One region of the Cupriavidus sp. UYPR2.512 genome, then DNA from elsewhere that is predicted to be linked to it. Evidence: riboswitches for the same ligand, from Rfam matches in the RefSeq annotation. Region 1 holds a riboswitch; the other holds the start of a gene.

Region 1 (15,001 bases):
GCGTACTGGCCTGCGCGGCGTCCAGCGTGCGCGGAGCCGACACCAGCGAGTCCTCGGCCAGCACCACGTATTCCGAAAGCATGCCGGGACCCGGCACGCCCAGCGGCTTGCTGTGGCGCGGCTGCACGCCATCGAGCCAGCCGGTGAAGAAGGTGCTGATCACGGCGTCGCCAGGGGCAAAGTCGGCAACACCCTCGCCAATCGCCACCACCTCGCCGCGCATGTCCGACCCCGGAACCAGTGGCGGCTGCACGGGCATGCCCATGCCGTCCTGGATGATCAGCAGGTCGCGGTAGTTCAAGGCCACTGCATGGACGCGCACGAGCACCTCGCCGGGACCGGGCACGGGAATGGGCGCGTCGACGCGATTCAGGTTGTTGCGGCCGAAAGCCGACAGTTGCCAGCGTTGCATGGAGGAGGTCATGGGCGTACTCCGGTCTGTTGAAAACGGTGAACCCACTATACTGATTCCCTGCCAGCTCCATTGGGCAATCGATGTCCTTCCCATGTAGATCTTATGGAACCAATTACCCATGACCGGCTGGCCGGGATCTCCGCCTTCGTGGCCGCCGCAGAGGCCGGCAGCTTTGCCCAGGCCGCGGCGCGCCTGGGGCTGACGCGCTCGGCCATCGGCAAGGCCATCGCCCGGCTTGAGGCCCGCGTCGGCACGCGCCTGTTCGTGCGCACCACGCGCAGCCTGGCGCTGACCGACGACGGCCAGGCCTTCTACGAACGCTGTGCCCAGGCGCTGGAAGACCTGGATGCCGCCCAGCTCATGCTGGAAGCCGGGCGCAGGGAAGTGGCCGGCCGGGTCCGCGTGAGCGCCCCGGTGGTGTTCGGCCGCCACCATGTGGCGCCGCTGCTGCTGGACCTGGCGGACCGTCATCCGCAGTTGCGGCTGGAAGGGAATTTCACCGACCGCCTGGTCGACTTTGCCGACGACGGCATCGACCTGGCCATCCGCAGCGGGCGCCTGCCGGACAGCGACATGCTGGTGGCACGTCCGCTGGGCATGCAGGCCATGGTGCTTTGCGCCGCGCCCGGTTACCTGCGCAAGCATGGCACGCCGGCCAGCATTGCCGACCTGGCCTCGCACCGCTGCCTCGTCTACATGCATGGCGGCGAGTCCGTGCCCTGGTCACTGGCCGGTCCCGACGGCAATATCGCGCGGCCGGAGCTGTCTCACCCCCTCGGCTTTGACGATATCGACACCATCGCCGCAGCGGCCATACGTGGCGCGGGCCTGGTCAATGTCCCCTTGTGGCTGGTGCGGGAGCCGCTGGACCGGGGCACGCTGGTGCGCGTGCTGCCGCAAGCCTCAGTCATCCGGACCCCGCTGCACCTGGTGTGGCCGCGCACCCGTTTCCTGCCGCACAAGCTGAGGGTGACGATCGATTTGCTGGTGGAGGCGATTCCCGGGGTGCTGGCGCTGGCTTGACGCCGGCGGCGCAAGTCGCCCGCTATCCCTTCACCGCAAACCCGTACAACGCTGCGGCGTTCCGCCACCGGAGCGCAGCGGACAAGGCCGCGCCGGCCGCCTCGCTGTCACCGGACGTCCCTTGTCCTGGCCATGCGGCAAGCATCCGGCACTCGTCGACCCGAGCCGGCGCCTCGTGATTGGTCCATGGCCAGTCGCTGCCCCACAGCAAGCGGTCATCGCCCACGACTTCGCGCCATCGCTGCGCAAGCCCGTGCCAGTCCTGAGGGGATGCAAGCCGGTACGGCGCGCTGATCTTCACCCAGACCTGGCGGCGCGCGCGCACGGCAGTGGCCACGTCGAAGATCGCATCCGCGGTTCCTGCGGGGCCGGGCCGGCCAAAGTGGTCAAGCACGACCGGCGCGCCGGCATCGCCAAGGGCCGCGTCAAGCTGCGCCAGCACCATGGCGCCATCGCCGTTGCTGGTATGGAGTTCGAGATGCCAGCCCAGCACGGCGATCCGGGAGAACAGCCCGCGCCACGGCGCGGTAGCAATGCGCTGCCAGTCCGGATCGCCATACAGGTTCAGGCGGATGCCCCGCACGCCGGCGCCGTGCAAGGTGGCCAGTTCCTGGTCCGTCACTTGCGGGTCGACCACCGCAACGCCGCGCAAGCGCCCGGGCATGGCCTGCAGCGCGGCCAGCAGCGCCGAATTGTCGGTGCCGAGAAAGCTGGTCTGCACCACTACCCCATACAGGTCTCCCAGCTCCGCAAGCCGGGCGTGCCAGTCCTTCAGGTCGGCGGCATAGGGCGGCCGGTAGCGGGCCGATGGCGCGGCCACTCCGGCATCGAAGACGTGGAAGTGGGTATCCACCAGCGGCAAAGCGCGCTTGCTCATCAGTCAGCCCCCTCCGTGGCGCGGCTCAGTGGCGCGGGTATATCCGGATATGGCATCCGAATCCGCGTCAGTATTCTAGTCCTCTAGAGGACGTCGATATTGACATCAATTTAGCACGGGTTCGGCATGCGAGACAACGCGCTGCTCCAGACAACCACCCCGGCCGCGGGCCTGAGCCGCTACGGCCAGATCGCGGCGGAACTGCAGGCAAAGATCGTTTCCGGCGCGTGGACGCCCGGCAGCGCCATTCCTGCCGAAGGCGCGCTGGCCAGGGAGTTCGGCATTGCGCTGGGCACCATCCGGCAGGCCATCGCCGTGCTGGTCCAGCAGGGCCTGCTGGAGCGAGTGCAGGGCAAGGGCACCTTCGTGCGCAAGGGACTGAGCGGGGCCAGCCTGATGCGGTTTTTCCGCTTCGGCGGCGCCGATGACGCGCCGGCGGTGCCGCGCTCGGAAATCCTGTCGTGCCGCGCCGTGCGCCTGGACAAGGCCATGGCCACCCGCTTCGGGCTGCCGACGGGCGCGCGCGGGCTGGCGATCTCACGCCGCCGCTGGCTGGAGGACACGCCCCGGCTGCTGGAATCGATCTGGCTGCCCCTGCCGCGCTGCGAAGCCCTGCAGCAACTCCCGCCGGCGCAGTGGGGCGACCTGCTCTACCCGCTGCTGGGCAGCGCCTGCGGCATTACGGTCCATCGCGCCGTTGATGAAGTGACCTTCCGCACGTTGGCGGCCGACGAGGCGGCGTTGCTGGACTTGCCGGCTGCGCATCCGTGCGCGGTCGTGACCCGGCTCGCATTCGATCTGGGCGGCAGCTGCATCGAATACCGGCTGACGCGGGGTGACGCCTTTGCCTTTCGCTATACCGCTGACGTCCGCTGACGGACCGCACCCGAGGAGACAGACCCATGCACGCACGCCACGCGATCGCCGCCACGGCCGCGGCCATGATCGCCACCACTACCCTGGCACAGGCTGCCGACACCGCCGCGGCCTGGCCGACACGCCCCGTCACGATCGTGGTGACATATCCGCCGGGCGGCGGCGCGGACCTGATGGCACGGCTGATCGCCCCGGGCCTCGGGCGTGAACTGGGCCAGACCGTCGTCGTCGAGAACCGCCCGGGTGCCGGCGGGCAGATCGGTGCCGCCTATGTCGCCAAGGCGGCACCGGACGGCTACACGATGATGGTCGATGCCTCTTCTTATGCGGTGAATCCCAGCCTCTATCCGCGCCTGCCCTACGATCCGGCCAAGGCCTTCCGGCCGGTCGGCGTGCTGGCACGCTATCCCAATGTGCTGGTGGCCACGGCGAGCTTTCCCGCCAGCAAGGTCAGCGACGTCCTGGCCATGGCCAGGCAAAAGCCAGGCTCGATCGCCTTTGCGTCCTCGGGCAATGGCTCGGCGCAGCACCTGGCCGGCGTGCTGTTCGAGCAGCGCGCGGGGGTCGATCTCCTGCATGTGCCCTACAAGGGCGGCGGCCCCGCCATGACCGATGTCATCGCCGGCCAGGTGCCGCTGTTCTTTGCCAACGTGGCTTCGAGCCTGCAGCACATCAAGGCCGGCAAGCTCAAGCCGCTGGCGGTGACCAGCCATGCCCGCACCCAGGCATTGCCGTCCGTGCCCACCATGCAGGAAGCCGGCGTGGCGAGCTACGAGGTCTATGAATGGAACGCGGCCTTCCTGCCCGCTGCAACGCCGGACCCGATCGCAGCGAAGCTCGCTGACGCCCTGCAGAAAGTCATGACCAGCCCCGAGATCCGGCAACGCGTGGCCGAGCTGGGCGGCGAGGTCGTGGCTGCGCCGCCCGCACAGGCACGGCAATTCATCGACGGGCAGGCCCGGTTATGGGCCAAGGTCATCCGGGACGGCAACATCAAGCCCGAATAGCACCGCCCTGCCCCATCGCGGCCCAGCCTACAGAACCTTCAGGAGATAAAGATGACCCCAATGAATCCCACTCGCCGCCACCTGCTCAAGACCACCGCGGCGCTGGGTGCCTGCGCGCTGGCGCCAACGCTGGCCCGCGCCCAGGCCTGGCCGGCCAAGCCGATCCGGCTGGTGGTGCCGTTCGCGCCGGGCGGCAGCTCGGAGATCGTGGCGCGCTCCACCGCGGCGGAGCTGACCAAGCTGCTCGGCGTGTCAGTCTTTGTCGAGAACAAGCCCGGCGCGGCCGGCAATATCGCGATGGGCGAAGTCGCGCGCGCCGATGACAACCACACGCTGATCCTCGGCCATATCGGCACGCTGGCGGTCAATCCCTTTATCTTCCCTAAGCTGCCCTACGACCCCGTCAAGGACTTCCGCGCCATCTCGCTGCTGTCGAAGGTGCCAAGCCTGTATGTGGTCCACCCCGACGTGCCCGCGAAGAACCTGAAGGAGTTCGTGGCGCTGGCCAAGAGCAAGCCTGGCAAGCTGAACTACGGTTCGGCCGGCAACGGCAGCGCCGGCCACCTGGCCTTTGAATACCTGAAGGCCGCGACCGGCACCTTCATCACCCATGTGCCGTATCGCGGCAGCGGCCCGCAGATCACGGACCTGTTGTCCGGACGGCTGGACGCGGCCGCCGTCGGCGCGCCGGCGATCATCCAGTTCATCAAGGCCGGCAAATTGCGCTGCATCGCCACCGGCACGGCCCAGCGCATTCCCCAGTTGCCTGACGTGCCAACGGTTGCCGAACAAGGCTATCCCGGCTTCGAGATGACGCAGTGGTATGGCCTGCTGGCACCGGCATCTCTGCCCCAGGCGGCCGCCGACAAGCTGGCGGACGCCACCGTGAAAGCAGTAAAGAGCAAGTCGTCGGTCGAGCGCCTGAGCGCGGATGCGGCGATTGTGGTGGGCGACACGCCGGCGGAGTTCTCGCGCTTTATCGCGCAGGAACAGCAGCGCTGGAAGCCCATCATTGCGCGCGCGGGGATCAAGCCGGATTGAACCGACAGCCGCTCCCGGCGCAGCCTCAGCCGGCGATGCCAGCCCAGCGCAGGTGCTTGCCCCAGTCGGCGTCGCTGATCACGCCGGACACGCCCTGCCGCTGGCCATCGGCGCGATAGAAGTAGGTGCGCGGCATCTCGCCCATCCAGTCCGGATCGACCGCATAGCGCAGCCGCTCCTGCGGCTCGTGCCCGAATACCCACGCGTTGCGCGTCAGCCTGACGCGCCGGAGCAGTTGCTGCACCTGTGGCAGCGCATCGGCATTGTCCGTCGCCAGCGTGACGACGCGCAGGTCCGGATGCTGCGCGCGCAGCTTGCCGATGGCGTCGAAGTTGCGCTTGCAATAGATGCAGTCGAGCGACCACACCGCCAGCACAAAGGGCTTGCCCTTCTGGCTGGCTGCCAGCTGGGCGGCGCTGGCCGATGCGAACACGGCGACGCGGTCGGCCGGCGCACTGCCGGCATTGGCGGCAGTCATCGCCAGGGCCAGGACGGCAGCGGCGAGCAGCTTGCGGCGGGATGGCATCATGCGCCCTCCTTGCCCAGCGGGAACACCTGGAAGCCCTCGGCCTCGGTACGCCACAGCACATATGCGCGGCCGGCGTGCTGCAGCAGGTGCGGCTGGTCCGAGTCGCGCTCCGTGCCGGCCAGCTTGCGGGTCTGCCAGGTCTTGCCGCCGTCATGCGATAACATCGCCGACAGGCGTGTCTGCTGGCCGTAGAACGATTTCCAGGTCACCGCGATCTCGTTGTCGTTCAGCGCGACGATGTCGGCATGCTGCGCCCGCGGGTCTTCCAGCGGGCGCTGTGCCAGCAGCTTGCCGTCCTTCCAGCGCCCCACCGAGACCGTGGGCTTGCCTTCGCGCACGTTGAACCAGACCATGTGCATCGTGCCATCGGGCGCAACCGAAGCACCGGGGCCGTGGTGCGGACAGGCGTCGATGCGCCAGTCGTCGAAGGTGGCGCGCTGCATCGGCGTGGCCTTGCCGTCGGTGCCCAGCAGCGCCAGCGCGTGGTCGCGCGCGTTCGGCGGGAATACATGGCGCCACAGCGCCAGCATCTTGCCGTCGGGCGTGGGCGACAGGGCGATGCGGCAGCATTCGCACGACTGGTCGGCGATCTTGTAGTCGCCCTGGAAGGTCTTGCCCTGGTCGGCCGAGACCGCGTAGTAGACCGCGGCACCGGCATACGGCTGCTTGCGCGCCTCGGCGGCAACCACGTCGCGCTTGTCGATCCAGCTGACGAAGACGCGCCCGGCGTGGTCCACCGCGATGGCGTCAAAGCGGTGTGCGATCTGGTCGCGGTTGGCATGCACCGTCAGCGGTTCGTCAAAGGACTTGCCGCCATCGGTGGAGCGCGCAAAGCGGATAAAGCCGGTCCACGGCTTGGGCAGCGGCTGGGTCCAGGTGACGAAGATCTCGCCGTCGCGCCCGGTGGCGACCTTGGGCCGGCTTTCATGATCGGCGGCGACGGCTTCCGGCGTGCTGTTGACATGCCGCGCCGGCCCGAAGCTGCGGCCGTCATCGCTCGACGCCCGCACGGCGACATAGGGGCCGTCCTTGTAGGCGATCCACAGCTTGCCGTCTCGATCGAAAGCGGCGCCGGTGCCCAGCTCGCTCATCTTCGCGGCCTTGGCCTGCCCGCCGTGGCCGCTGTGATCGCCGTGCGTTTGCGCGCTCGCGCCCAGCGCGGCACAGGCCATCATCAGCCCGGCAACGATCAAGCGCAAACCGGGGCGAACGCCTTGCATGGTTGTGGTCAGGTTCACGTGCTCAGAAGGAGAGTTTCGCCTCGGCGTAGAACGTCCGGCCCGGATACGGGTGGTAGACGTAGTAGCGCTGGTCGGTGAGGTTGTCGATGCCAAGCCCGAGGCGCACGTTCTTCGCGGGCCTGTACGTCACCTTGACGTCAAAGGTCAGGAAGCTGCTGGTGCCGCCGAAGGTGTCGGGATGGATGTCGGAATTGTCGAGCGTATTGTACTGCCGCCCCGAATAGGTCATGGCCAGCGTGCCGGCCCAGGCCGGCGTGATGCGATAGGTGCCGGCCAGGTTGGCGCGCCACTTGGGGATGCGGTAGAAATACTTGCCCGCCGAGGCCGGGTTGTTGGCGTTCTCCAGTGTCTTCGAATGGTTGTAGGCGCCGCTGGCCGACAGGTCGAAGCCGCTGACGAACACATCGCGCGCGTCATAGGCCAGCTCGATGCCGCGGGTGCGCACGCGATCGACGTTCTGAAAACTGGTGACGGTCGGGAATACCGTGGTGTTGGTCTGGCTGACCAGTGCATCACGGATATCATCCTCATACACCGAGACCCGGAAGTACGAAGAATCCACCGTGCGCTCGAAGGTCAGGTCCTTCGAGAACGATCGCTCGGGCCGCAGGTTGGGATCGTTGTTAGTCAGCGCGGTCCCGGTGATGCGGCCCTGGAACAGCTCGCTGACAGTGGGGTAGCGATAGGCCTGGCCCAGCGACAAGCGGCCCAGCCAGTCCTGCCCGAATGCCTTCTCCAGCGCCAGTTTGGGCGACCAGTTGGATTCGCTGCGCACCGGGTAGCCGATATCCACGCCGGGCTGGCTGCGGCTGCCGTCATAGGCGCGCCAGTGTTCGTAGCGCACGCCGGGGATCAGCTTCCAGTCCTCGGCGAAGTACCAGGCGTCCTGCGCATAGAGCGCCTGGGTCTCGGTCTTGCCGGCAAAGGCGTTGTTGAAGGCGGTGATGGTGGCCGCCTGCCAGTCCGAGGTGTTGTAGGAAGTGTTGCTCAGCCGATAGTTGTCATAGTGGTAGCCGAACGTGACCCAGTGCCCGCCCTGCAGCTGCTGCGGGCGGTAGTCGGCCTTCAGGTCGAGCGTGCGCCAACCGGTGCCGTCGCCATAGGTCACCGTGCCCGGCCCGCTGCCGACGGTGTTGGCGCTGCGGCTGATGTCCTTGCTGACATCGAACAGCGACGCCACGCCCGAGAAATTCCAGCCGGTCTCGTTGCGCGTGCGCAGCGACAGCCCGTAGAGCCAGCGCGCGTCCTCGCCATTGCCGGGCGCAAAGGCGTTGGCGGGAATCACATACTGGTAGCCGCCGATATTGACCGGACCGCCCGACACCACATTGCCGCCGGCATCGCGCAGGTAACTGCCGGTGGCGCTGGAGCGGTCCTGCTGCCAGTAGGCGGCGGTGAACTGGGCCTGCAGCGTATTGGTGATGTCGTAGCCAAGCTTGAGCTTGAGCTGGTCCTGCACCGTGTGCGTGACGCCCTCGCTGTTCACGCCCATCACCACGCGGTCGCGGCCGGTCTGGTCCTGGTCGAAGTAGGCGCCGGAGACCGGCGTGTCCGCCGCGCCCGCGGGCCGGGTGGAGCGCGCCGCGGTATAGAAGCTCAGCGGCTGGCTCTTGCTGTCCTGCCGGTCCACGCTGACCAGCCACGAGAACGGCCCGACGCGGTCGCCCACATAGGCGTTGGCGTGGACCCCGTTGAAGTTGTCGTGCGTGCCGTACAGCCCGAAGCGCTGCGTGAACAGCTGCACACTGGCATCGCCCTCGAACTTCTGCGGCGTGCGCGTGGTGATCAGCACCGTCGCGCCCAGCGAGTTGCCGGGATACAGCGCCGAATACGGGCCGTACAGCACATCCATGCGCTCGATCTCGGCGCTGTTGACCAGCGACCAGCGCGGCGGGAAGCTGAAGTCCGAACCCAGCAGGTTGGACAGCAGCAGGCCGTCGGCATAGACCAGCCCCCGCGCCGACTGGCGCGAACTGGTGCTGCGCACCGAGATGATCGAGTTCATATCGCCGATGAAGCGCTTGCGTACGGCGAGGTTGGGCGCGTATTTGAGGGCGTCTTCCGTGTTCACCACATTGAAGTCGGCCATGCGGCGGCTGCTGATGCCGTAGGCTGGCGAGGGCGCGTTGGGCGGTATGGCCGGCGTCTCGCCGCGCTCTGACTTGGCCGAGACCACCACCTCCCGCAGCGGCGCGGGCGCGTCCACCGCCTGCGCGGCGGCAACAGCGGGGCCCATCAGCACCGCCGAAACGGCCAGCGCAATGCGATTTTTCTTCACCGGGAAACCTTCTTGTCGTCTTTTTGGCTCGCCCCACCTGAGCGCAGCATACGGCGCCTCTCCCCGAGAGCGAGCGCTGACATTTTATGGGGCATGGGGATGCAGGCCGATGCGACATAGCGACGCGGGCTGCCGGGCCATATTCGCCCATATCCGCGTTAACCCGTATATCCAATACAGGGCCTAGTCTCTAAATTGCCACGACTGGCCTCAAGCCAGCGTGATGCAGGGAGAGACTGCGCGCGGCGCCCGCCGCGGACAGCGCCGAAGGAGCAACCGCCCCGGAAACTCTCAGGCAAAAGGACCGGCATCACCAGTCAGTGCACTCTGAAGAATGCCGGACACTATCGTCCGCCGGCATACCGAAGGAGCAAGCGCGCCCCGCCCTCGCGGCCGGGTGTCGTGAATCTCTCAGGTCCAGAACAGAGGGGGCGTCCGCCACGCATATTGCGTCCGGGCTCCCACCATCGACGTTCCTGGAACCTGCAGATCATGAAATCAATCGCTGTCATCGGCGGTGGCATCACGGGTGTCACCACTGCCTACGCGCTGGCCCGGCGCGGATTCTCCGTCACGCTGTTCGAACGGCACCGCTATGCCGCCATGGAGACCTCGTTCGCCAACGGCGGCCAGTTGTCGGCCTCCAACGCCGAGGTCTGGACGCATTGGTCGACCATCGTCAAGGGCATGAAGTGGATGCTGCGCAACGACGCCCCGCTGCTGGTCAATCCCCGGCCGAACTGGCACAAGCTGTCCTGGTTCGCCGAGTTCATCGCAGCGATCCCCCACTACCGCCGCAACACCATCGAGACCGCGCGCCTGGCCATCGCGGCGCGTGAGCACCTGTTCGCCTGGGCGGCGCAGGAAGGCATTGATTTCGACCTGAAGAAGGAAGGCATTCTCCATATCTACCGCGACAAGGCCGGCTTCGAGCATGCCGGCCGGGTATCGGCGCTGCTGGCGCAGGGCGGACTGGAGCGGCGCGCCGTGACGCCCGGGGAGATGCGCGCGATCGAGCCGACGCTGGCCGGGTCGTACTACGGCGGCTACTTCACCGAGAGCGATTCCACCGGCGACATCCACAAGTTCACCAACGGCCTGGCGGCAGCCATCGATCGACTGGGCGTGCGCTGCCTGTACGGCCAGGACGTGCGGGCGGTGAAGACCGACGGCAGGCGCGCCACCGTGACGGTGCAGGACGGCGCCGACACGGCCACCTCCAGCTTCGACGGCGCCGTGATCTGCGCCGGCACCGCCAGCCGCGCGCTGGCCGCGGGGCTGGGCGACCGGGTCAACATCTATCCGGTCAAGGGCTATTCGATCACGGTCAACCTGACCGACGAAGCCAGCCGCGCCGCGGCACCGGTGGTAAGCCTGCTCGACGACGAAACCAAGCTGGTCACCAGCCGCCTGGGCGACGACCGCTTCCGCGTGGCCGGCACCGCCGAGTTCAACGGCTACAACCGCGATATCCGCGCCGACCGCATCCGCCCGCTGGTGGAATGGGTGCAGCAGTGCTTCCCTGGCGTCAGCACGCGCAGCGTGGTGCCTTGGGCGGGCTTGCGGCCGATGATGCCGGACATGCTGCCGCGCGTGGGGCGCGGGCGTGCGGCATGCATCTTCTACAACACCGGGCATGGGCACTTGGGGTGGACTTTGTCGGCGGTGACGGCGGATTTGGTGGCGGGGGTCGTTGACAAGGCGCTGGGAACCGCGCCGGCTGCGGTACCGGGCGCTGCCCTGGCACTGGGCCAGGCCTGATGTTGCGGGGGTAAAGGGCTCAGGTAAGTAAGCCGCACGCGCATTTTCAAGAGTCAGCGATTTCTGAATCAGCTGCATGGATTCAAACTTCGCCCGCGCCTGGAAATGCGACGTCTCTCATCGATTCCCCGGTACCGACAGGAAATACTGGTGGCGTCATCGGATCACCGATGATCGGGTGTGGAAAGCCCGGATGTTTAAGGTGGACAGGCGTTGCGCTTGTAACGTGCAACGCCTGTGTGCTCGCACGAACCAAGCTGGTTCCCTGGCGGGCCGGGCGAGGCAGCCGCAAGGCTGGCCGGTTCCCCACCTTAGACCGGTCTTTCCACCCTCGCTGTCTGGCCCGCCGCCCTCATGTGGAAATGAGTGGCGCGCATTCACTAGTGGGGAATCAATGACAACGATCGATGAAATGACCAACGAATGTCTGCAGCAGGTTCGCGCAGGAATTGACGGTGTTCTCGTACTCCTGGATCACGAAAGCGAACGCTCGGAGGGCTGCTTCAGCGCGCTTTGCCTGCTTGGCATGGTGAAGACGCAGCTTGATGGGCTGATGACTGAACGACAGCGGCTGCAATAGCAGCTCGCGGGTGTGACGGTGACTCTGCACTGTCACACCTCGTCCTGCGGGAATCAGAACTGATACACCACCTGCAACCCAGCCGCCAACGCGGCCGTATGGAACGCCGCGGGCGGCATACCGACAAAACACGTCATACCAGACTGAGCCCAGCCGAGAGCCCAGTCCTCCGCGCAGTCCAATCACCGCCCCGGCCAGTTGAGTGCCGGCCAGCGTGTGGTAATCGGACCGAAGACCCTTCCGCAATCAATAGCCGGACTACAGACCAGTTTGCTGGACTGGAAATCCGGAATCATCCGGACTGGTGTTCTGCGCGGGGATTCCCACGCCGGGTAGGGCCACTGTTGGCCATGAGCGGTCGAAGCTGACCAGCTGTAGGAAACCGGAGTTAACCGGAGCAGGCGCGCTTTTGCTGACTGGAAAACCGGAACTGAGTGGACTGGCGTGCAGGCGCAGGCAGGGGTCATGCGGCGGGTAGGGCCGCTGTCGGCCATGAAGCGACTTTCGGCCCATACGTCTGCGAGACATTCAAATGGCAACTTCACTCAGCCAGGAGTCGTTCGTTCGCCGAAAAGCGGCGTCGCGTCACGGCATCCGCCGTTGAAACTGTGCGTAAGATGTCGCCTCTCGCGACCGCCGGACTTCGGCTAGCAGCCGCATTCGGAAATGCCCCGATGCACAATGGTCTCCCCTCCCAAACGTCGCCATGAGAAAAATCGCTGCTTTCGGCATCAACAGTTTGCGCGCGAAACCGTCGAACTCGGGGTCACAAATGCAGGAGCTACGTTGACATACGTCGATTGAGCTGTAAAGAAGATTGCAACGCATCTACAAATACTCGCACAGCCATCGTCTGTTCACGACCTTTTAGCAACGCAAGAGAGAATTCGGCGCTGTGGCTTAGAAACGCGGGATTTATCGCTCGCATCAGGTCTTGCTTGACCCACTGCAAGGCATAATGCTCCGGAAGGAAGCCGATAAAGTTGCCTGACAAAACGAGTGTCGCGACGGCTTCCATGTGATAGACGGTGGCCGCTACTTTAAAGTTGCTAGCGTCGCTCAGCTCCCTGGATTCGCGCATATAACCCCGCGCAACGTAATCCAGCTTCTGCAAATCCTCTGTGTTGATGTCACTCGGAGCCGATTTGAAAAGAGGGTGACGATGGCTGCAGTAAAGACGTAGATTCTCTGTGTAGAGTGGCAGGTACGTCAAACCGGGATTCATAATACGGAAGGGTCCGATGCCAACATGTATTTTCCGCTCAAGCACCGCGGCCTCGATCTCGTCTGGGGATTTGATCTCCATTTTCAAAAAGAGATCACCGCCTTTTTGCTTGACGGCGCGGATCGCATCCGTAATTTGAGCCTGCACGTCGGTGATGGTGTTATCTACAACGCCGATTGCCAACTCGCCGCTGATCTCATGACGTATGGCGCCGATTTCCGCCCGGAATTCTTCCACCGAGTTCAGCAAGCTCTCGGCCGCCTGATAAACAGAATGGCCCTCTTCGGTCAGATGGAAGCCCCGCCGACCGCGCTCGCATAGCCTTAGGCCCAGTCGCTTTTCGAGATCCGTCATGTGGGAGCTTATCGTGGACAAATTCATATTGAGTGCAGATTCCGCTGCTGAGAGACCTTTCAAGTCAGCAACCGTTTTGAATATGCGCAACAACCGTAGATCGACGTCGGTCATTCTGATCATACTAATACCCCTCCATCCGCTGTCCGTGGGCTTGCACTAGTGGCTCCTACAGCTTACGTCGTATCCCACGGACAGCCTAGCATGGCCACCGACCATGAATGGCAGATTGGGAAGGTTCGAGGAATCCAAAACTAAAGTTCGAGAAGTTCTGATTCAACATGTGGCACTCGCGTGCAAGACTAAATGGACGCCTCTGGCTGAGGGCCGGACCACAGCATCGGAGCGCTGGTTCCAGTCGTACTAACTGCGAGGACCTTACTCATGGAAGAAAATATGTTTGCGCCGGTCACCGGCACGGTGACGCCACGTTATGCAGGTTTGGCCACATTGATGCGGCTGCCACACATCGGGCTGATGGATGAGAACATTCCAGACGTGGATATCGGGTTAATCGGGGTGCCGTGGGATGGTGGCACCACCAATCGTCCGGGCGCGCGACATGGCCCTCGTCAGGTGCGTGATATCTCGACGATGGTGCGCAATGTAAATCGAAGCAGCGGCATCAAACCATTCGAGATCTGCAATTGCGCGGACCTAGGGGATACGCCTGTCAATCCGGTGGATTTGATCGATTCGATGAATTGCATCACCGCCTTCTATGACGCAGTATGCAAGGCTAATATTGCGCCGCTATCGGTGGGCGGAGATCACCTGGTGACGTTGCCGATCCTGCGGGCGCTTGCAAAGGATGGGCCCGTAGGTATGGTTCACTTTGACGCGCATACAGATACGTGGAATCGTTATTTTGGCCATAACCTTTACACACATGGCACCCCCTTTCGGCGGGCGATCGAGGAGGGATTGCTGGATCCGAAGCGGACCATACAAATCGGTATTCGTGGGGCGTTATACAACGACAGTGAGAATGATTGGGGGGAACGCCAGGGCATTCGAGTCATCGACATGGATGAATTTCGGTCGATGGGTGTTGATGCCGTGATCCAGGAAGCCGGGCGCGTAGTTGGAAACAGCCGCACGTATGTGACCTTCGATGTCGATGCACTGGATCCCGTATACGCGCCCGGCACTGGCACGCCGGAAATCGGTGGGCTGACAACGATCGAGGCCCAGTACATGATTCGTGGACTACGGGGCCTGAATCTCATCGGAGGTGATGTGGTTGAAGTGTCGCCGCCGTTTGACCCAACTGGCAATACGGCATTGGTCGCTGCCACGTTGATGTTCGAGATCCTATGTGTCCTAGCTGCCAACATCAGCAAGCAAAAGCAGCGCTAACCTCCGAACATCTGATCAGCACCGAAAGAAATAGACTGCCAGCCGTCGACTGAGATCGACAGCTAGGTAAGCCTCTACGCAGGAGACAAAGATGGACACTTCGAAATTCGGCGCGGAATCCTCCGCAATCTCACCCTCAGGTCCGGATCTAACCTCAGGCCCGACTTCCTCCCGGCTCATTGAACGGCGCTCGATTGACTTCATCCCGGAATCGGAAAGGCATGGCAGTCTGGCCAGTCAGTTTACCTTGTGGCTTGGCGCCAATCTTCAGATCACCGCTGTGGTAACGGGTGCACTGGCAGTGGTGCTTGGTGGCGATGTGTTCTGGTCGCTAATTGGCCTCTTAATTGGACAGATCCTGGGCGGCGCGGTCATGGCGCTCCATGGCGCGCAAGGACCTCAGCTCGGGCTCCCGCAGATGATCTCCAGTCGAGT
Region 2 (15,001 bases), on a different contig from region 1:
AGGACCGCCGCGCGCTGCGCGAACGCTGGCTGGCGCTGGACGACAGCCTCGACGCAGCACAACGGCGGCGCCTGCGCGCCTCGCCCGAAGCCGCGCGCTGGCTGGGCCTGCCGCCCGCGGGCGCGCTGATGCCGCCGCCGGGCGGACCGCAGCGGTAGGTTCGCAGCCGCCGCAAAAAAACGCCCTCGCACGCTTCACGCGCCGGGGGCCGAATAACAGGGAAGTTCCGAACGAGACGTCCGGCGCAGCAGGCAGACAGGGCGGGCCTGCCGCGGCGCCACCCGCGCAAACGGCGCGAGCAGCACAGCCGCCATACTAGGCACGTCCGCATCCGGCGTCTTGTCAGCCTGGTAGGCCTTTGTATCGGGACTGTAGCGCCGGTTCAGCCCGGGGCTGTCTTGGCGCCGGTTCCCAGCAGCGCCTTGAGCGCGCCGAGCCGGTCCTTGGGGCTCATCGCCGGGGTTTCATCCACCGGCGCAGGCGCTTCCTCCAGCTTCATCTCGCCGATAAAGCGCGAAGGCTGGCACGAGTAGGTCTCGCGCGCGCGCTTGCGCTTCTTGCACCAGCTGACATGCAGGCTGCGCTGGGCGCGGGTGATGCCGACATACATCAGCCGCCGCTCTTCCTCGATCTTTTCGTCGCTCATGTCCTCGTCTTCGCGGCAGTGCGGCAAGATGCCTTCTTCCACGCCGACCAGGAACACGTGCGGATACTCCAGCCCCTTGGACGCATGCAGTGTGGACAGCCGCACCGCGTCGGGATCTTCCTCGCGGCCTTCCAGCATGCTCATCAGCGCCACGGTCTGGGTCAGCTCGAGCAGGTTCTTGCCTTCGCTGCCGAAGCCGTCGGCATTGTCGAAGCCGGTGGCTTCCTCGCCCTCGGCGCCTTCGGGCTTGGTGCCCTTGCGCTTGAGCCAGTCCAGGAATTCCAGCGTATTGGTCCAGCGCGACTGCGCCTGCCGTTCGTCGAAGCTGTCATACAGGTAGGCCTCGTAGTGGATGCCTTGCATCAGGTCGTCCAGCACCACGGTGGCCGGATCCCTGGCCGCACGGTCGGCCAGCCGCACCATCGATTCGCAGAACACGCGCAACGGCTCCAGCTGGCGCGGCTGCAGCTTGCCTTCGATGCCGCCCATCATCGCGGCCTCGAACAGCGACACCTTGGCCTGGCCAGCAAAGGTGCCCAGTGCTTCCAGCGTGGTGTTGCCCACGCCGCGGCGCGGCGTGGTGATGGCGCGGATAAAGGCGGGATCGTCGTCGGGGTTGGCAATCAGGCGCAGGTAGGCGCAGATGTCCTTGATCTCGGCCTTGTCAAAGAAGCTCTGGCCGCCCGACAGCACATAGGGAATCCGTTCGCGCCGCAGGATCTGCTCAAACAGCCGCGCCTGGTGGTTGCCGCGATACAGGATGGCGTAGTCGCGGAACTGCGCGCGGCGCTCGAACTTGTGCGCGGACAGGCGGAACACCACCGACTCGGCCTCGTGCTCCTCGTCGTTCATCGGGTGGATGGCGATGGGGTCGCCCATGCCGTGCTCGCTCCACAGTTTCTTGTCGAACAGCTTGGGGTTGTTGGCGATGACCGCGTTGGCCGCTTCCAGGATGCGCACCGTGGAGCGGTAGTTCTGCTCCAGCTTGATCACCTTCAGGTCCGGGAAATCGGTCTGCAGCCCGCGCAGGTTGTCCAGCGTGGCGCCGCGCCAGCCATAGATGGCCTGGTCGTCGTCGCCGACCGCGGTAAAGGCCGGCGCGCGCAGGTGCGAGCCGCCCGCCAGCAGCTTGAGCAACTGGTACTGGCAGGCGTTGGTGTCCTGGTATTCGTCGACCAGGAAGTAGCGCAGGCGGTTCTGCCACTTGAGTTGCACGGTTTCATTGCGCGCGAACAGCTCGGCGGGCAGGCGGATCAGGTCGTCGAAATCCACCGCCTGGTAGGCGTGCAGCGTGGCCACGTAGTTGCGGTAGACCAGCGCGGCCTGGTGCTCGTCGGCATTGGCGGCCTGCGCGATCGCTGCCTCCGGATCGACCATGCCGTTCTTCCACAGCGAGATCGTGCCCTGCACGCCGCGGATCAGCTTCTTGTCGGTGGTGCCCAGCTGCTCCTGGATCAGGCCGAAGCAGTCGTCCGAATCCATGATCGAAAACTGCGGCTTCAGGCCGACGTGTTCGGCCTCCATGCGCAGGATCTGCACCCCGAGCGAGTGGAAGGTACAGACCGTCAGCTGCTTGAGCGGGATGCGCTTGCCCTCGCGCGTTGTCTTGCCCTCCATCAGCTTGCCGATGCGCTCCTGCATCTCCTTGGCGGCCTTGTTGGTAAAGGTGACGGCGGCGATATGGCGCGGCTCGAAACCCTTGTCCTCGATCAGATGCGCAATCTTCTGCGTGATCACCCGGGTCTTGCCGGAGCCCGCCCCGGCCAGCACCAGGCAAGGGCCGTCCAGGTAGCGGACGGCTTCGGATTGGGCGGGGTTCAGGCCATGGGTCATGCGAGGGATGCGGTTGGAGGCAGCGAAATCAGCAGGAACAGCGGAAGGCCAGGCGGGACACGCCAGCACCCCAAAACGGGCGCGGCGGCAAAGCTGGCGATGTTAACACGCTGGCCGCGGCAGGTCAGTCAGCGCAAACCGCGTTGACGGGGCCGGTTGTGTCACCGGCGTAACACTTCGTAAAGGCCGGAGCCAATCGCGCAAGCCAACGCTCTAACTGATATGTCCCCGGCCTGCGCGGCGGGCTTGACATGCTTAAATCATCACATCGGAGCCAATAATGAAAACCCTGCAGACTTTGACCAAGGTGACCCTGATCGGTGTGACCGTCGCGGCCTTTGCCGGTTGCTCGGACATGACCCCGAAGCAACGTAACACCGCCATTGGCGCAGGCGCGGGTGCCGTGGGCGGCGCCATCCTCACCGAAGGCAGTGCGCTGGGTACGCTGGGTGGCGCGGCCGTGGGCGGCGTGATCGGTAACGTTGTCACTGACGACAAGAAGAAGTAAGCCAGGCCGCCGCAGGTACGGCAGGCTCCTCCTGGCTGGTTTGACAAAGGCCGGGGCCTCCCGTACATTGCGCGCATCCGACCGGGAGAGCGCGCATCGCCTGCGCCGCCGAAGGGGTATCACCCGAAAACTCTCAGGCACCACGGACCGATCGGATCGGCATGCAATATGCACACGATGCATGCCGCACTCTGGAGAGCGGCACCCGCCATTCGTGGCGAGCGTGCCCACCGAAGGGGCGCACGAGGACGGGGTCCGATCAGGATCCGCCTTGTAATCTCTCAGGTATCGAGGACAGAGGGGTCATCCGCCGCAGCGGATTGCTACGCCACATTCAGGCGCGGCGAGCGTTGCGGCGGATGGCCCTTTTTTGTTTTCGCCAACCGAGACTGCCCCGAGGATTCCATGACGCTCCAGGCCACGCCCCTCAACGCCATCCACCGCGCCCTCGGCGCCCGCATGGTTGATTTCGGCGGCTGGGACATGCCGGTCAATTACGGCTCCCAGATCGAAGAACACAATGCTGTGCGCACCGACGCCGGCATGTTCGACGTGTCGCACATGTGCGTGGTCGACCTCACCGGCGCCAATACCCGCAGCTTCCTGCGCGGCCTGCTGGCCAACAATGTCGACAAGCTGCAGACCCCGGGCAAGGCGCTCTACGCCTGCATGCTCGATGAGAAAGGCGGCGTGATCGACGACCTGATCGTCTACTTTTTTGCCGAGGACCGCTTCCGCCTGGTGGTCAATGCCAGCACCGCGCTGGGCGACATCGAATGGATCCGCGCGCGCAATGCCGCCACCGGCAGTGATGTGACCATCACGCCGCGCCGTGAAGATGTTGCGCCTGCTGGCGTGCAGCCTCTGGCCATCGTCGCCGTGCAGGGGCCCAACGCCCGCGCCAGGGTGTGGAGTACCTTCCCCTCGACCCAGCCTTCGGACACGCTCAAGCCCTTCAACGCCGCCGTGGTCCAGGACCCGGCCATCGGCGAGATCATGGTGGCCCGCACCGGCTACACCGGCGAAGACGGCTTCGAACTGGTGGTGCCGGCCGAGAACGTTGCCGCTGTCTGGGAAAAGCTGCATGCCGCCGGCGTGCGCCCGGCGGGCCTGGGCGCGCGCGACACCCTGCGCCTGGAAGCCGGCATGAACCTGTACGGCCAGGACATGGATATCAACACCTCGCCGCTGGATGCGGGCCTGGCCTGGACGGTGGACCTGCAAAGCGAGCGCGACTTCACCGGCAAGGCGGCGCTGGCCGCGGCCGGTTCGCGCCAGCAATTCCTCGGCCTGATCCTGCGCGACAAGGGCGGCGTCCTGCGCGCCCACCAGAAGGTGATCACCGCGGCCGGTGACGGTGAAATCACCAGCGGCACCTTCAGCCCGTCGCTGTCCCAGTCCATCGCCTTTGCCCGCCTGCCGAAGGGTGTCGCCGTGGGCGATACCGTGCAGGTGGAGATCCGCGACCGCAAACTCAACGCGACTGTGGTTAAACTGCCGTTTGTGCGTAATGGCAAGGCACTCGTGAGCTGAGGCTCATACCAACGGTCGCCCTCGCCTGCCGGCGCTTTTCGCTACTTGCGCCGGGCAGGCATCACCCAACAAGAAACAGATCTGTATCCGGAGAACCTTCATGAATTTCCCCGCTGACCTCAAATACACCGAGTCGCATGAGTGGGTACGCGTCGAAGCCGACGGCACGCTCACCATCGGCATCACCGACCACGCGCAGGATGCGCTGGGCGACATCGTCTTCCTGGAACTGCCCGAAGTGGGCAAGTCGGTCGGTGCCGGCGACGCGCTGGCGGTAGTGGAATCGGTGAAGGCCGCTTCCGACATCTACGCCCCGGTGGCCGGCGAAGTGATCGCGGTCAACGAGGCCGCCACGGCCGCCCCGGAGAGCGTCAACGCCGACGCCTTCGACGCGTGGCTGTTCAAGCTCAAGCCGGCCAACGGCGACGACGTCAACGGCCTGATGTCGGCCGACGCCTACAAGGCCAGCGTCGGCGCCTGACGCCGGCGGCGCCGGTCCCTGCCGCTTGGCGGCGGACCGGCCACTGCAGACAGACGCGCGCCGTCCCGGCTGACCACCGGCCGGCGCGCACCCCACGAGGTTCTTGCCAAGGAACGCCCCGCTTCCCATGAACGCCGCCCAAGTGAACCGGCCCACGCTGGCCGAACTGGAGGCGCGCGACGCCTTCGCCGCCCGCCATATCGGCCCCGATACCCCCGAACAGCAGCACATGCTGAAGGTGCTGGGCTATGACAGCCGCGCCGCGCTGATCGACGCCGTCATCCCCGCCGCCATCCGCCGCCGTGACGGCATGCCGATGGGCGAGTTCACCGAGCCGCTGAGCGAGGAAGCCGCGCTGGCAAAGCTGCGCGGCCTGGCAGGCAAGAACCGCGTGCTGAAGAGCTTTATCGGCCAGGGCTACTACAACACCGTCACGCCCGGCGTCATCCTGCGCAATATCTTCGAGAACCCGGCCTGGTACACCGCCTACACGCCTTACCAGCCGGAAATCTCGCAGGGCCGCCTGGAAGCGATGCTGAACTTCCAGCAGATGGTCACCGACCTGACCGGGCTGGATATCGCCAATGCGTCGATGCTGGATGAAGGCACTGCCGCGGCCGAAGCCATGACGCTGCTGCAGCGCGTGAACAAGCACGACTCGAACACCTTCTATGTGGCCGACGACGTGCTGCCGCAGACGCTGGAAGTGGTACGCACGCGCGCGCTGCCGATGGGCATCGAGGTCAAGGTCGGCCCCGCCGCCGATGCCGCCGCGGCCAACGCCTTCGGCGTGCTGCTGCAGTACCCGGGCGTGAACGGCGACGTCAACGACTACCGCGCCATCGCCGCCGCCGTGCACGCCGCCGGCGGCCTGGTGGTGGCTGCCGCCGACCTGCTGGCGCTGACCCTGATTGCCGCACCCGGCGAATGGGGTGCCGACGTGGCCGTGGGCAATTCGCAGCGCTTCGGCGTGCCGCTGGGCTTCGGCGGCCCGCACGCCGGCTATATGGCGGTGAAGGACGCATTCAAGCGCTCGATGCCGGGCCGCCTGGTGGGCGTGACCATCGATGCGCAGGGCAACAAGGCCTATCGCCTGGCCCTGCAGACGCGCGAGCAGCATATCCGCCGCGAGAAGGCCACCTCGAACATCTGTACCGCGCAGGTGCTGCTGGCGGTGATGGCGTCGATGTATGCCGTCTACCACGGCCCTCAGGGCCTGAAGCGCATCGCGCAGCGCGTGCACCGCCTGACCGCGACGCTGGCCGCCGGCCTGCAGGCGCTGGGCTTCGCGCGCACCAACGCCAGCTTCTTCGACACGCTGACGCTGGAGACCGGCTTCAACACCGATGCCATCCACGCTGCCGCCACCGCGCGCGGCATCAACCTGCGCCATATCAGCGCCACGCGCGTCGGCATCTCGCTGGACGAGACCGCCAGCCGCGCCGACGTGGTCGCGCTGTGGGAAGTCTTCACGCAAGGCAAGCCGCTGCCCGCCGAACTGGACTTCGACAAGCTCGAGGCCGCCGCGCAGGACGCCTTCCCGGCGGCGCTGGCACGCGCCAGCGAATACCTGACCCACCCGGTCTTCAACACGCACCACGCCGAGCACGAAATGCTGCGCTACCTGCGCATGCTGGCCGACAAGGACCTGGCGCTGGACCGCACCATGATCCCGCTGGGCTCGTGCACGATGAAGCTGAACGCCACCAGCGAGATGATCCCGGTGACCTGGCCCGAGTTCAGCCAGATCCACCCGTTCGCGCCGCTGGACCAGACCGTGGGCTACCGCGAGATGATCGATCAGCTCGAGGCCATGCTGTGCGCCGCCACCGGCTACGCCGCGGTCAGCCTGCAGCCCAACGCCGGCTCGCAGGGCGAGTACGCGGGCCTGCTGATCATCCACGCCTACCACGCCAGCCGCGGCGAGAGCCATCGCGACATCTGCCTGATCCCGTCGTCGGCGCACGGCACCAACCCGGCGTCGGCGCAGATGGCCGGCATGAAGGTGGTGGTGGTGGCCTGCGACGAGAACGGCAACGTCGACCTGCATGATCTGGCGAAGAAGGCCGGGCAGCACAGCCAGAACCTGGCGGCGATCATGATCACCTACCCGTCCACGCACGGCGTGTTCGAGCAGGGCGTGCAGCAGATCTGCGAGATCGTGCACCAGCACGGCGGCCAGGTGTATGTCGACGGCGCCAACATGAACGCGATGGTCGGCACCGCCGCGCCGGGCCAGTTCGGCGGCGACGTGTCGCACCTGAACCTGCACAAGACTTTCTGCATCCCGCACGGCGGCGGCGGCCCGGGCGTGGGCCCGGTCGCGGTCGGCGCGCACCTGGCGGACTTCCTGCCCAACCAGGACAGCGTCGGCTACCGCCGCGACGACCGCGGCATCGGCGGTGTGTCGGCGGCGCCGTTCGGCTCGGCCAGCATCCTGCCGATCTCGTGGATGTATATCGCGATGATGGGCTCGGCGGGCCTGACCGCCGCCACCGAGAACGCGATCCTGGCGGCCAACTACGTGGCCAAGCGCCTGGCGCCGTACTACCCGGTGCTGTACACGGGCCAGCACGACCTGGTCGCGCACGAGTGCATCCTGGACCTGCGCCCGCTGCAGAAGGACACCGGCATCAGCAATGAAGACGTGGCCAAGCGCCTGATGGACTACGGCTTCCATGCCCCGACCATGAGCTTCCCGGTGCCGGGCACGCTGATGATCGAGCCGACCGAGAGCGAGGCCCTGCACGAGCTGGACCGCTTTATCGACGCGATGATCGCGATCCGCCAGGAGATCGGCCGCGTCGCCGACGGCACCTTCGACCGCGACGACAACCCGCTCAAGCACGCGCCGCACACGGCAGCGGTGGTGACCGCCAACGAGTGGACCCACCAGTACACGCGCGAGGAAGCTGCGTATCCGGTGGCATCGCTGCGCATGCAGAAGTACTGGCCGCCGGTGGGCCGTGCCGACAACGTGTACGGCGACCGCAACCTGTTCTGCGCCTGCGTGCCGGTCAGCGATTACGTGGTCGACTGAGGCAGCGGCCCGGGCGGGCAGCCGGGCGCTGCACTATGCTCAAACCAGACGGCGCCGCATGATGCGGGGCCGCTTCTGAGCGGAGGCTGCATGTGGAACCTGAGCGCCCCCTGGTGGGAATTCGTGCTGCGCGCGCTGATCGTCTATGGCGCGGTGCTGATCCTGTTGCGGTTGTCGGGCAAGCGCCAGATCGGGCAGTTGACGCCGTTTGACCTGGTGCTGCTGCTGGTGATTTCCAATGCAGTGCAGAACGCCATGAATGGCGGCGACAACTCCGTCGGCGCCGGGCTGATCCTGGCGGTGACGCTGGTCGGCGCCAACGCGATGATGGGCATCCTGACCTGGCGCTTCCGCAAGCTGGAGCTGCTGGTCGAAGGACGCCCTCAGGTGCTGATCCACGACGGCAAGGTCTACCGGGACGTGATGCAGCAACAGCACATCAGCTTTGAGGACCTGAACAAGGCCTTGCGCCACGCCGGCTGCGACAGCGTCCGGCAGGTCCATTTCGCCATCCTGGAGACGGACGGCACGGTCTCGGTCAAGCGGCGCGAGCACCCGCAGGGTGAAGCCCCCGCCCCCGCTGCGCCCACGATCTGGAGCCATCCCGGCATGGACGAGCCGGTCTGATTCTTCATCCCCCATAAGACGGCCAGAGCCCTGCGCGGGCCATCGATATTCTGGAGACTTTCCGTGGCAGTCAGCGTCTTCGATCTGTTCAAGGTGGGCATCGGCCCGTCGAGCTCGCATACCGTGGGCCCGATGCGCGCGGCCCTGATGTTTGCGCAGGGGCTTGAGCGCGACGGCCTGCTGCCGCAGGTGGCAAGCGTGCGGGTCGAGCTGTACGGCTCGCTCGGCGCGACCGGCAAGGGCCACGGCACCGACAAGGGCGTGATCCTCGGCCTGATGGGCGAGGCCCCCGACACCATCGATCCCGATTCCATCGACAAGCAACTGGCCACGCTGCGCGCCAGCCGCGAGCTGTCGCTGCTGGGCAAGCACATCGTGCGCTTCGTCGAGAAGGAACACATCGCCTTCTACCGCCGCGAGGCCATGGCCGAGCACCCCAACGGCATGAAGTTCCATGCCTTCGATGCCGGCGGCGCCTCGCTGCGCGAGGCACGCTACCTGTCGGTCGGCGGCGGCTTCGTGGTCACTGCGGGGGCACCCAATAGGCAGGTGCTCAACGCCGCGCAACAATTGCCGCACCCGTTCCGCAGCGGCAAGGACATGCTCGAGATGGCCAGCGCCAGCGGCAAGAGCATCGCGCGGCTGATGATGGAAAACGAACTGACCTGGCGCAGCGAGGAAGACGTCACCAGCGGCCTGCTGCATATCTGGGATGTGATGCAGGCGTGCGTGGCGCGCGGCTGCCGCACCGATGGCGAGCTGCCGGGCCCGTTCAGGGTCAGGCGGCGCGCGCCGGAACTGTTCCGCAGCCTGACCGAGCGCGCCGAGCGCACGCTGTCGGACCCGCTCTCGGTGATGGACTGGGTCAACCTGTATGCCATCGCAGTCAACGAGGAAAACGCCGCCGGCGGGCGCGTGCTCACGGCGCCTACCAACGGCGCGGCCGGCATCATCCCCGCGGTGCTGCACTACTACGACCGCTTCGTGCCGGGCGCCAACCAGCAAGGCGTGGTCGACTTCCTGCTGACCGCGGGTGCGATCGGGCTGCTGTACAAGCTCAATGCGTCGATCTCCGGCGCCGAGGTCGGCTGCCAGGGCGAAGTCGGCGTAGCCTGCTCGATGGCCGCCGGCGCGCTGGCGGCGGTGCAGGGCGGCAGCCCGGCGCAGGTCGAGAACGCTGCCGAGATCGGCATGGAGCACAATCTCGGCCTTACCTGCGACCCCGTAGGCGGGCTGGTGCAGATCCCGTGCATCGAGCGCAACGCGATGGCCTCGGTCAAGGCAGTCAATGCGGCACGCATGGCGCTGCGTGGCGACGGCACCCACTATGTCTCGCTCGATTCGGTAATCAAGACCATGCGCGAGACCGGGGCCGACATGAAGACGAAATACAAGGAGACAGCGCGGGGTGGGTTGGCGGTGAATATCGTGGAGTGCTGACAACCTGCTGCCCGGCGGCATGGCGCGGCGTATCATGGCGGCGTTCCCCGATCGCAAAAGAAGAGGACAGCGATGCAGACCTTCCACCAGTTGTTCGACGAAACCTCGTCCACCTTCACCTACCTGCTGATCGACGCCGCCACGGGGGACGCGCTGCTGATCGACCCGGTCGACCACCAACTCGAACGCGACATGGCGCTGCTGCAAGACACCGGCGCGCACCTCGCGTGGGTCATCGAGACCCACGCCCACGCCGACCACATCACCTCGGCCGGCCACCTCGCGCTGCAGACCGGCGCGCACACGGCAGCCCCGTCCGGCTGCGATATCAAGCCCGCCCAGAAGCAGCTGATCGACGGCGATACTGTCGCCTTCGGCAAGCAGGTGCTGCGCGCCATCCATACGCCGGGGCACACCGCCGGCAGCATGAGCTACCTGTGGGAAGAGCCCACGCCCGACGGCGTCGTGCGCCGCATCTTCACCGGTGATGCCTTGCTGATCGACGGCTGCGGCCGCACCGACTTCCAGTCGGGCGACGCCGGCACGCTCTACGACAGCCTGACCAGAAAGCTCTTTGCGCTGCCCGATGACACGCAGGTCTACCCGGCCCACGACTACAAGGGCCGTACCTCGTCCACCATCGGCCAGGAGCGCGCCCACAACAGCCGCGTCGCCGGCCGCACGCGCGAAGAGTTCATCGAGATGATGCGCAACCTGAACCTGCCGCGCCCGAAGCTGATCGATGTCGCCGTGCCGGCCAACCAGCGCCTGGGCCTGCGCGACGGCGAAAGCGTGCCGCACGGCGCCTGAGGTTTTCCCAACGTTAGGAGTTCTTGCATGTCCACATACACCGCAGAGGTCCTGTGGCAACGCGACGGGCAGGATTTCGCCGGCAACCGCTACAGCCGCAGGCATGTGCTGCGCTTTGACGGCGGCGCGGAAGTACCGGGATCGTCGTCGCCCCAAGTGGTGCCATTGCCGATGTCGGATGCGAGCGCGGTCGATCCCGAGGAGATGTTCATCGCCTCGCTGTCCAGCTGCCACATGCTGTGGTTCCTGTCGCTGGCGGCGAAGCAACGCTTCGTTGTCGACCGCTACCTCGATGCGGCCACGGGTGTGATGGCAAGAAACGCGGACGGGCAGATGGCGATGACCTTGGTGACGCTGCGGCCGCAGGTGACGTTTGGCGGCGAGCGGGAGCCCTCGCGCGAAGCGCTCGATGCCCTGCACCACGCCGCGCATGACGCCTGCTTTATCGCCAACTCGGTCAGGACCGAGGTGCGCTGCGAACCGGTGTTCGCCGGCGCCTGAGCGCGTTGCCATGCCTGCCATCGTCCCGGCACCGGCGCCAGCGCATCTGGTGTCGCCGCGAACTCAATCGGTTCGCCGCAGGGTGCTGCGCTGGCTCGGTGCGGGACTAGTCCTGCTTGGCGGAATCAGCATGCTGCAGGATCACTTCCTCTACTTCCCGGATAAGGCGTCGGTCGATGACATGGTCTCGCCCGGGCTGCGCGCCTGGCCGGGGCCGCAGGACTTTCGCGGACTGGTCGCCGAGCCGGCCGGGCCGGCGCGCGCCACCGCCATGGTCTTTCACGGCAACGCGGGGCACGCCGGGCATCGCGACTACTACGCCAGCGCGCTGACGAAGCTGGGCATTCGCGTGATCCTGGCCGAGTACCCCGCCTACGGCCCGCGCACCGGCGCGCTGGGTGAGCGCAGCTTCGTGGCAGACGCAGAACAATCCATTGCGCTGGCCCGGCGCCAGTTCGGCGGCCCGCTGCTGCTGATCGGCGAGTCGCTGGGCGCGGGCGTGGCCGCAGCGGCCGCGGCGCGCCAGCGAGAGCGCGTCGCCGGCGTGCTGCTGATCACGCCGTGGGACAAGCTTGCGCATCTTGCCTCGCATCACTATCCCTGGCTGCCGGCCGGCTGGGTGCTGCGCGACCGCTACGACAGCGCGGCCAACCTGGAAGGCTTCGGCCGCCCGGTGATGGTCGCGGTCGCCGAACGCGACACCATCGTACCGGCACGCTTCGGCCAGGCGCTCTATGCGTCGCTGGGCGAACCCCGGCGGCTGGCGGTGATCGACGGCGCCGGGCATAACGACTGGACCGGGCATGTCGATACGGCCTGGTGGCAGGAAGCGGTCGCGTTCCTGCTGTCCCCGCCACCCACCACAAACAAATAACATCAGGCCGTCAAAACGCTGATTTGACTTACCCCTGCGGGCCGCAAATACTGGCTTTCACAGAACGGCTCGCCACTTGCGCACCGGTCGGTGCGTCCAGCGTCGCGTAGCCGACACCACCCGTGGGGGAACATCATCATGAAGCAATGCCAGGATCGCAAGCTGTGCCGTGGCCTCGGCGTACTGGCCGCGGCCGTCGCGCTAACGCCGGCGCTATTCCCGGCCCACGCCATGGCGCAGAACAAGCCGATGGCCTATCCGGCCAAGGGCCAGAGCCAGCAACAGCAGGCCAGCGACGACGGCGCGTGCTACAGCTGGGCCAAGCAGCAGACCGGCGTGGATCCGGCACAGGCCGCCAACGCCCCGCCGCCGGCCCAGGCGCAGAGCGGCCAGCGGGTGCGGGGTGCGGCGGGCGGCGCCGCGACGGGTGCCGTGGTGGGCGCGATGGCAGGCGATGCCGGCAAGGGTGCGGCGGTCGGCGCTGCAGCGGGTACGGTGGGAGGCGGCGTAGCGCACCGCCAGTCGCGCCGCCAGGCGAACGCGGCCAACCAGCAGGCGGCGGCCAATACCAGCCAGGCGATGGGCTCGTACTACCAGGCCTGGGGCGCCTGCATGCAGGGGCGCGGCTACAGCGTCAAATAAGACAGAGGGCAGCTCGCCGCCGGCTCAGGAAGCCCACCGGTCACACGCCTTGCGCACCGTTTCACGCTGGCTGCGCGCATCGGCATCGACCTGGCGCAGCCACTCGGCATCGCCGTCGCGGCGCTCGGCCAGCGCGCGGATATTGGCCAGCGCCTCCAGCGAGCCGAGTGCCTCGGCGTGTGGCACCAGCGCGTCGCAGATCGACAGGATATGGTCGGCGATCGGCATGCGCGTCAGTTCGTTGGGATGCACGTACTCCCCCTCCAGCCCGAAACGGCAGGCCTGGAAGCGGTTGAAGGTGTACACCAGGTAATCGTCTTCCTGCGGCATGAAGGGGCGCGACAGCAACAGGTAGCGCGCCAGCATCTGGATATAGGCGGCGATATCGCAGGCGCGCTGCACCGTCAGCGGCGTGTCCATGACGCGGACCTCGATGGTGCCGAACTCCGGCTTGGGCCGGATATCCCAGTAGAAGTCCTTCATGCTCTCGATCACGCCGGTATTGCGCATCTTCTCGAAATACGCGGTGAAGGCGTCCCACGTCAGCAGGAACGGCGCACGCCCGCTCATCGGGAAGGCCGCGACCGAGTTCAGCCGCGCCGAGGCAAAGCCGGTATCCACGCCCTGCACATAGGGCGAGGATGCCGCCAACGCGACAAAGTGCGGCACATAGCGGCCGATGGCATGCAGCAGGAACAGCGATTCGTCGGCGCTGGGGCAGCCGATGTGCACGTGCTGGCCGAACACCGTGAACTGCTTGGCCAGGTAGCCGTACAGCTCCGAGATGTACTGGTAACGCGGTGAATCCGAGATGGTACGGTCAGCCCATTGCTGGAACGGGTGGGTGCCGCCGCCGGCAATGCCCAGGTTCAGCGGGCGCGACGCCGCCACCATCAGGTCGCGCATCACGGTCAGTTCTTCCAGCGCCTGCTGGTAGCTGTGGCAGATCCCCGTGCTGATCTCGATCATCGACGGGCTGATCTCCGGCTTGATATCGCCGGCATGTTCGGCGCCCTTGAGCGCGCGCAGCAGGTCGGGCGCGAATGGCGCCAGGTCATAGTCATGCCGGTTGACCAGCTGCAGCTCCAGCTCCACGCCAAAGGTCAGTGCCTCTGAGTGCTTGAACGGTTCGAGCGACATTAGCGCCCTCCTCCATTGGCTCGCTGGTCAACGCGGACTTCGCCCGCGTAGCGCAGCGCCCAGGCCGCGATCACCGGCCCGAAAAGTTGTTCGATCGCCAGCGCGCACAGGATGATGGCGGCCAGCGGCTGGCCGGTTCCCGGGTAGAGGCGCGCGACGTCGTGCATCAGCAAGTAGGCCAGGCCCGACATCGGCGCCAGCGCCAGCCCCAGCGCCATGCACTGGCGCAGGCTCAGGCCCGAGAACGAGCCCAGCGACACCACCCCGGCCAGCTTGGCGGCATGGCGCAGCAGCACCAGCACGATGGCGTAGACACCACCCACGGCCCAGTCCTGCGCCGTCAGCGGCAGGCCCAGTGACACCACCATCACGATGATCAGCAGGCTGCCCGCGCTGCCGAAGTGCGGCGGCCACACATGTGGCTGGTTGTCCTGGTGCTTGAACACCACGCCGGCCAGCATCAGCGTCAGCGGCATCGACAATTTTAGTACCCGGGTCAGCGCCAGCGTGAACAGCACCAGGCCCACCAGCACCAGGAAGCTGTAGTGGTCGTCGGCCGACATGCGGTCATAGATGGCATGGCCGAGCTTGCCCACCACCCACGCCAGCAGGCAGGAGCCCACCAGCAGATACAACGGGTGCAGCAGCGCGGCGCCCAGGTTGCCGTATTCCGAGTGTAGCCAGCCGGTGGCCACCTGCACGATCGTCGCGGCGTAGATGCTGTTGAGGGCTGCCATCGCCAGCAGGCGTTCGGTGACCTGTCCTTCGGCGCGCAGTTCGTTCTTGAGCTGCAGCACGATGGTCGGCGAGGTGCTGACCGCAATGCCGCCGGCCAGGATCGCCACGCCGGGCGAGGCCCCGATCCACTGCAGCACCGCCGCTACCAGGCCCCAGGTCAGCAAGCTTTCAAAGGCGCTGGTCAGCAG

The links. A riboswitch is a leader RNA that binds a small molecule or an ion and turns the genes downstream of it on or off. The one in region 1 is predicted to bind glycine.
Region 2: another riboswitch for glycine. It lies ahead of gcvT (glycine cleavage system aminomethyltransferase GcvT); the one in region 1 lies ahead of A3A5_RS0131745 (D-amino acid dehydrogenase).

What each region holds. Positions count from the first base shown of each region.
Region 1 covers NZ_KB903175.1:3,418-18,418, forward strand. The annotation lists gene A3A5_RS0131700 (NAD(P)-dependent alcohol dehydrogenase) at 1-424, opposite strand, end outside; gene A3A5_RS0131705 (LysR family transcriptional regulator) at 518-1,438, shown strand; gene A3A5_RS0131710 (amidohydrolase) at 1,461-2,315, opposite strand; gene A3A5_RS0131715 (GntR family transcriptional regulator) at 2,442-3,191, shown strand; gene A3A5_RS0131720 (tripartite tricarboxylate transporter substrate binding protein) at 3,218-4,198, shown strand; gene A3A5_RS0131725 (tripartite tricarboxylate transporter substrate binding protein) at 4,250-5,239, shown strand; gene A3A5_RS0131730 (hypothetical protein) at 5,265-5,768, opposite strand; gene A3A5_RS0131735 (sialidase family protein) at 5,765-7,006, opposite strand; gene A3A5_RS0131740 (TonB-dependent receptor) at 7,011-9,287, opposite strand; glycine riboswitch at 9,505-9,604, shown strand; glycine riboswitch at 9,605-9,723, shown strand; gene A3A5_RS0131745 (D-amino acid dehydrogenase) at 9,735-11,048, shown strand; gene A3A5_RS0131750 (DUF1484 family protein) at 11,443-11,628, shown strand; gene A3A5_RS0131755 (LysR family transcriptional regulator) at 12,410-13,321, opposite strand; gene speB (agmatinase) at 13,592-14,566, shown strand; gene A3A5_RS0131765 (cytosine permease) at 14,658-15,001, shown strand, end outside.
Region 2 covers NZ_KB903142.1:6,553-21,553, forward strand. The annotation lists gene A3A5_RS0123545 (hypothetical protein) at 1-158, shown strand, start outside; gene A3A5_RS0123550 (UvrD-helicase domain-containing protein) at 383-2,479, opposite strand; gene A3A5_RS0123555 (glycine zipper 2TM domain-containing protein) at 2,760-2,987, shown strand; glycine riboswitch at 3,060-3,147, shown strand; glycine riboswitch at 3,169-3,295, shown strand; gene gcvT (glycine cleavage system aminomethyltransferase GcvT) at 3,393-4,520, shown strand; gene gcvH (glycine cleavage system protein GcvH) at 4,621-5,001, shown strand; gene gcvP (aminomethyl-transferring glycine dehydrogenase) at 5,129-8,041, shown strand; gene A3A5_RS0123575 (DUF421 domain-containing protein) at 8,132-8,668, shown strand; gene A3A5_RS0123580 (L-serine ammonia-lyase) at 8,732-10,108, shown strand; gene A3A5_RS0123585 (MBL fold metallo-hydrolase) at 10,181-10,918, shown strand; gene A3A5_RS0123590 (OsmC family protein) at 10,946-11,419, shown strand; gene A3A5_RS0123595 (alpha/beta hydrolase) at 11,430-12,293, shown strand; gene A3A5_RS0123600 (YMGG-like glycine zipper-containing protein) at 12,432-12,935, shown strand; gene A3A5_RS0123605 (YbdK family carboxylate-amine ligase) at 12,960-14,075, opposite strand; gene A3A5_RS0123610 (cation:proton antiporter) at 14,075-15,001, opposite strand, start outside.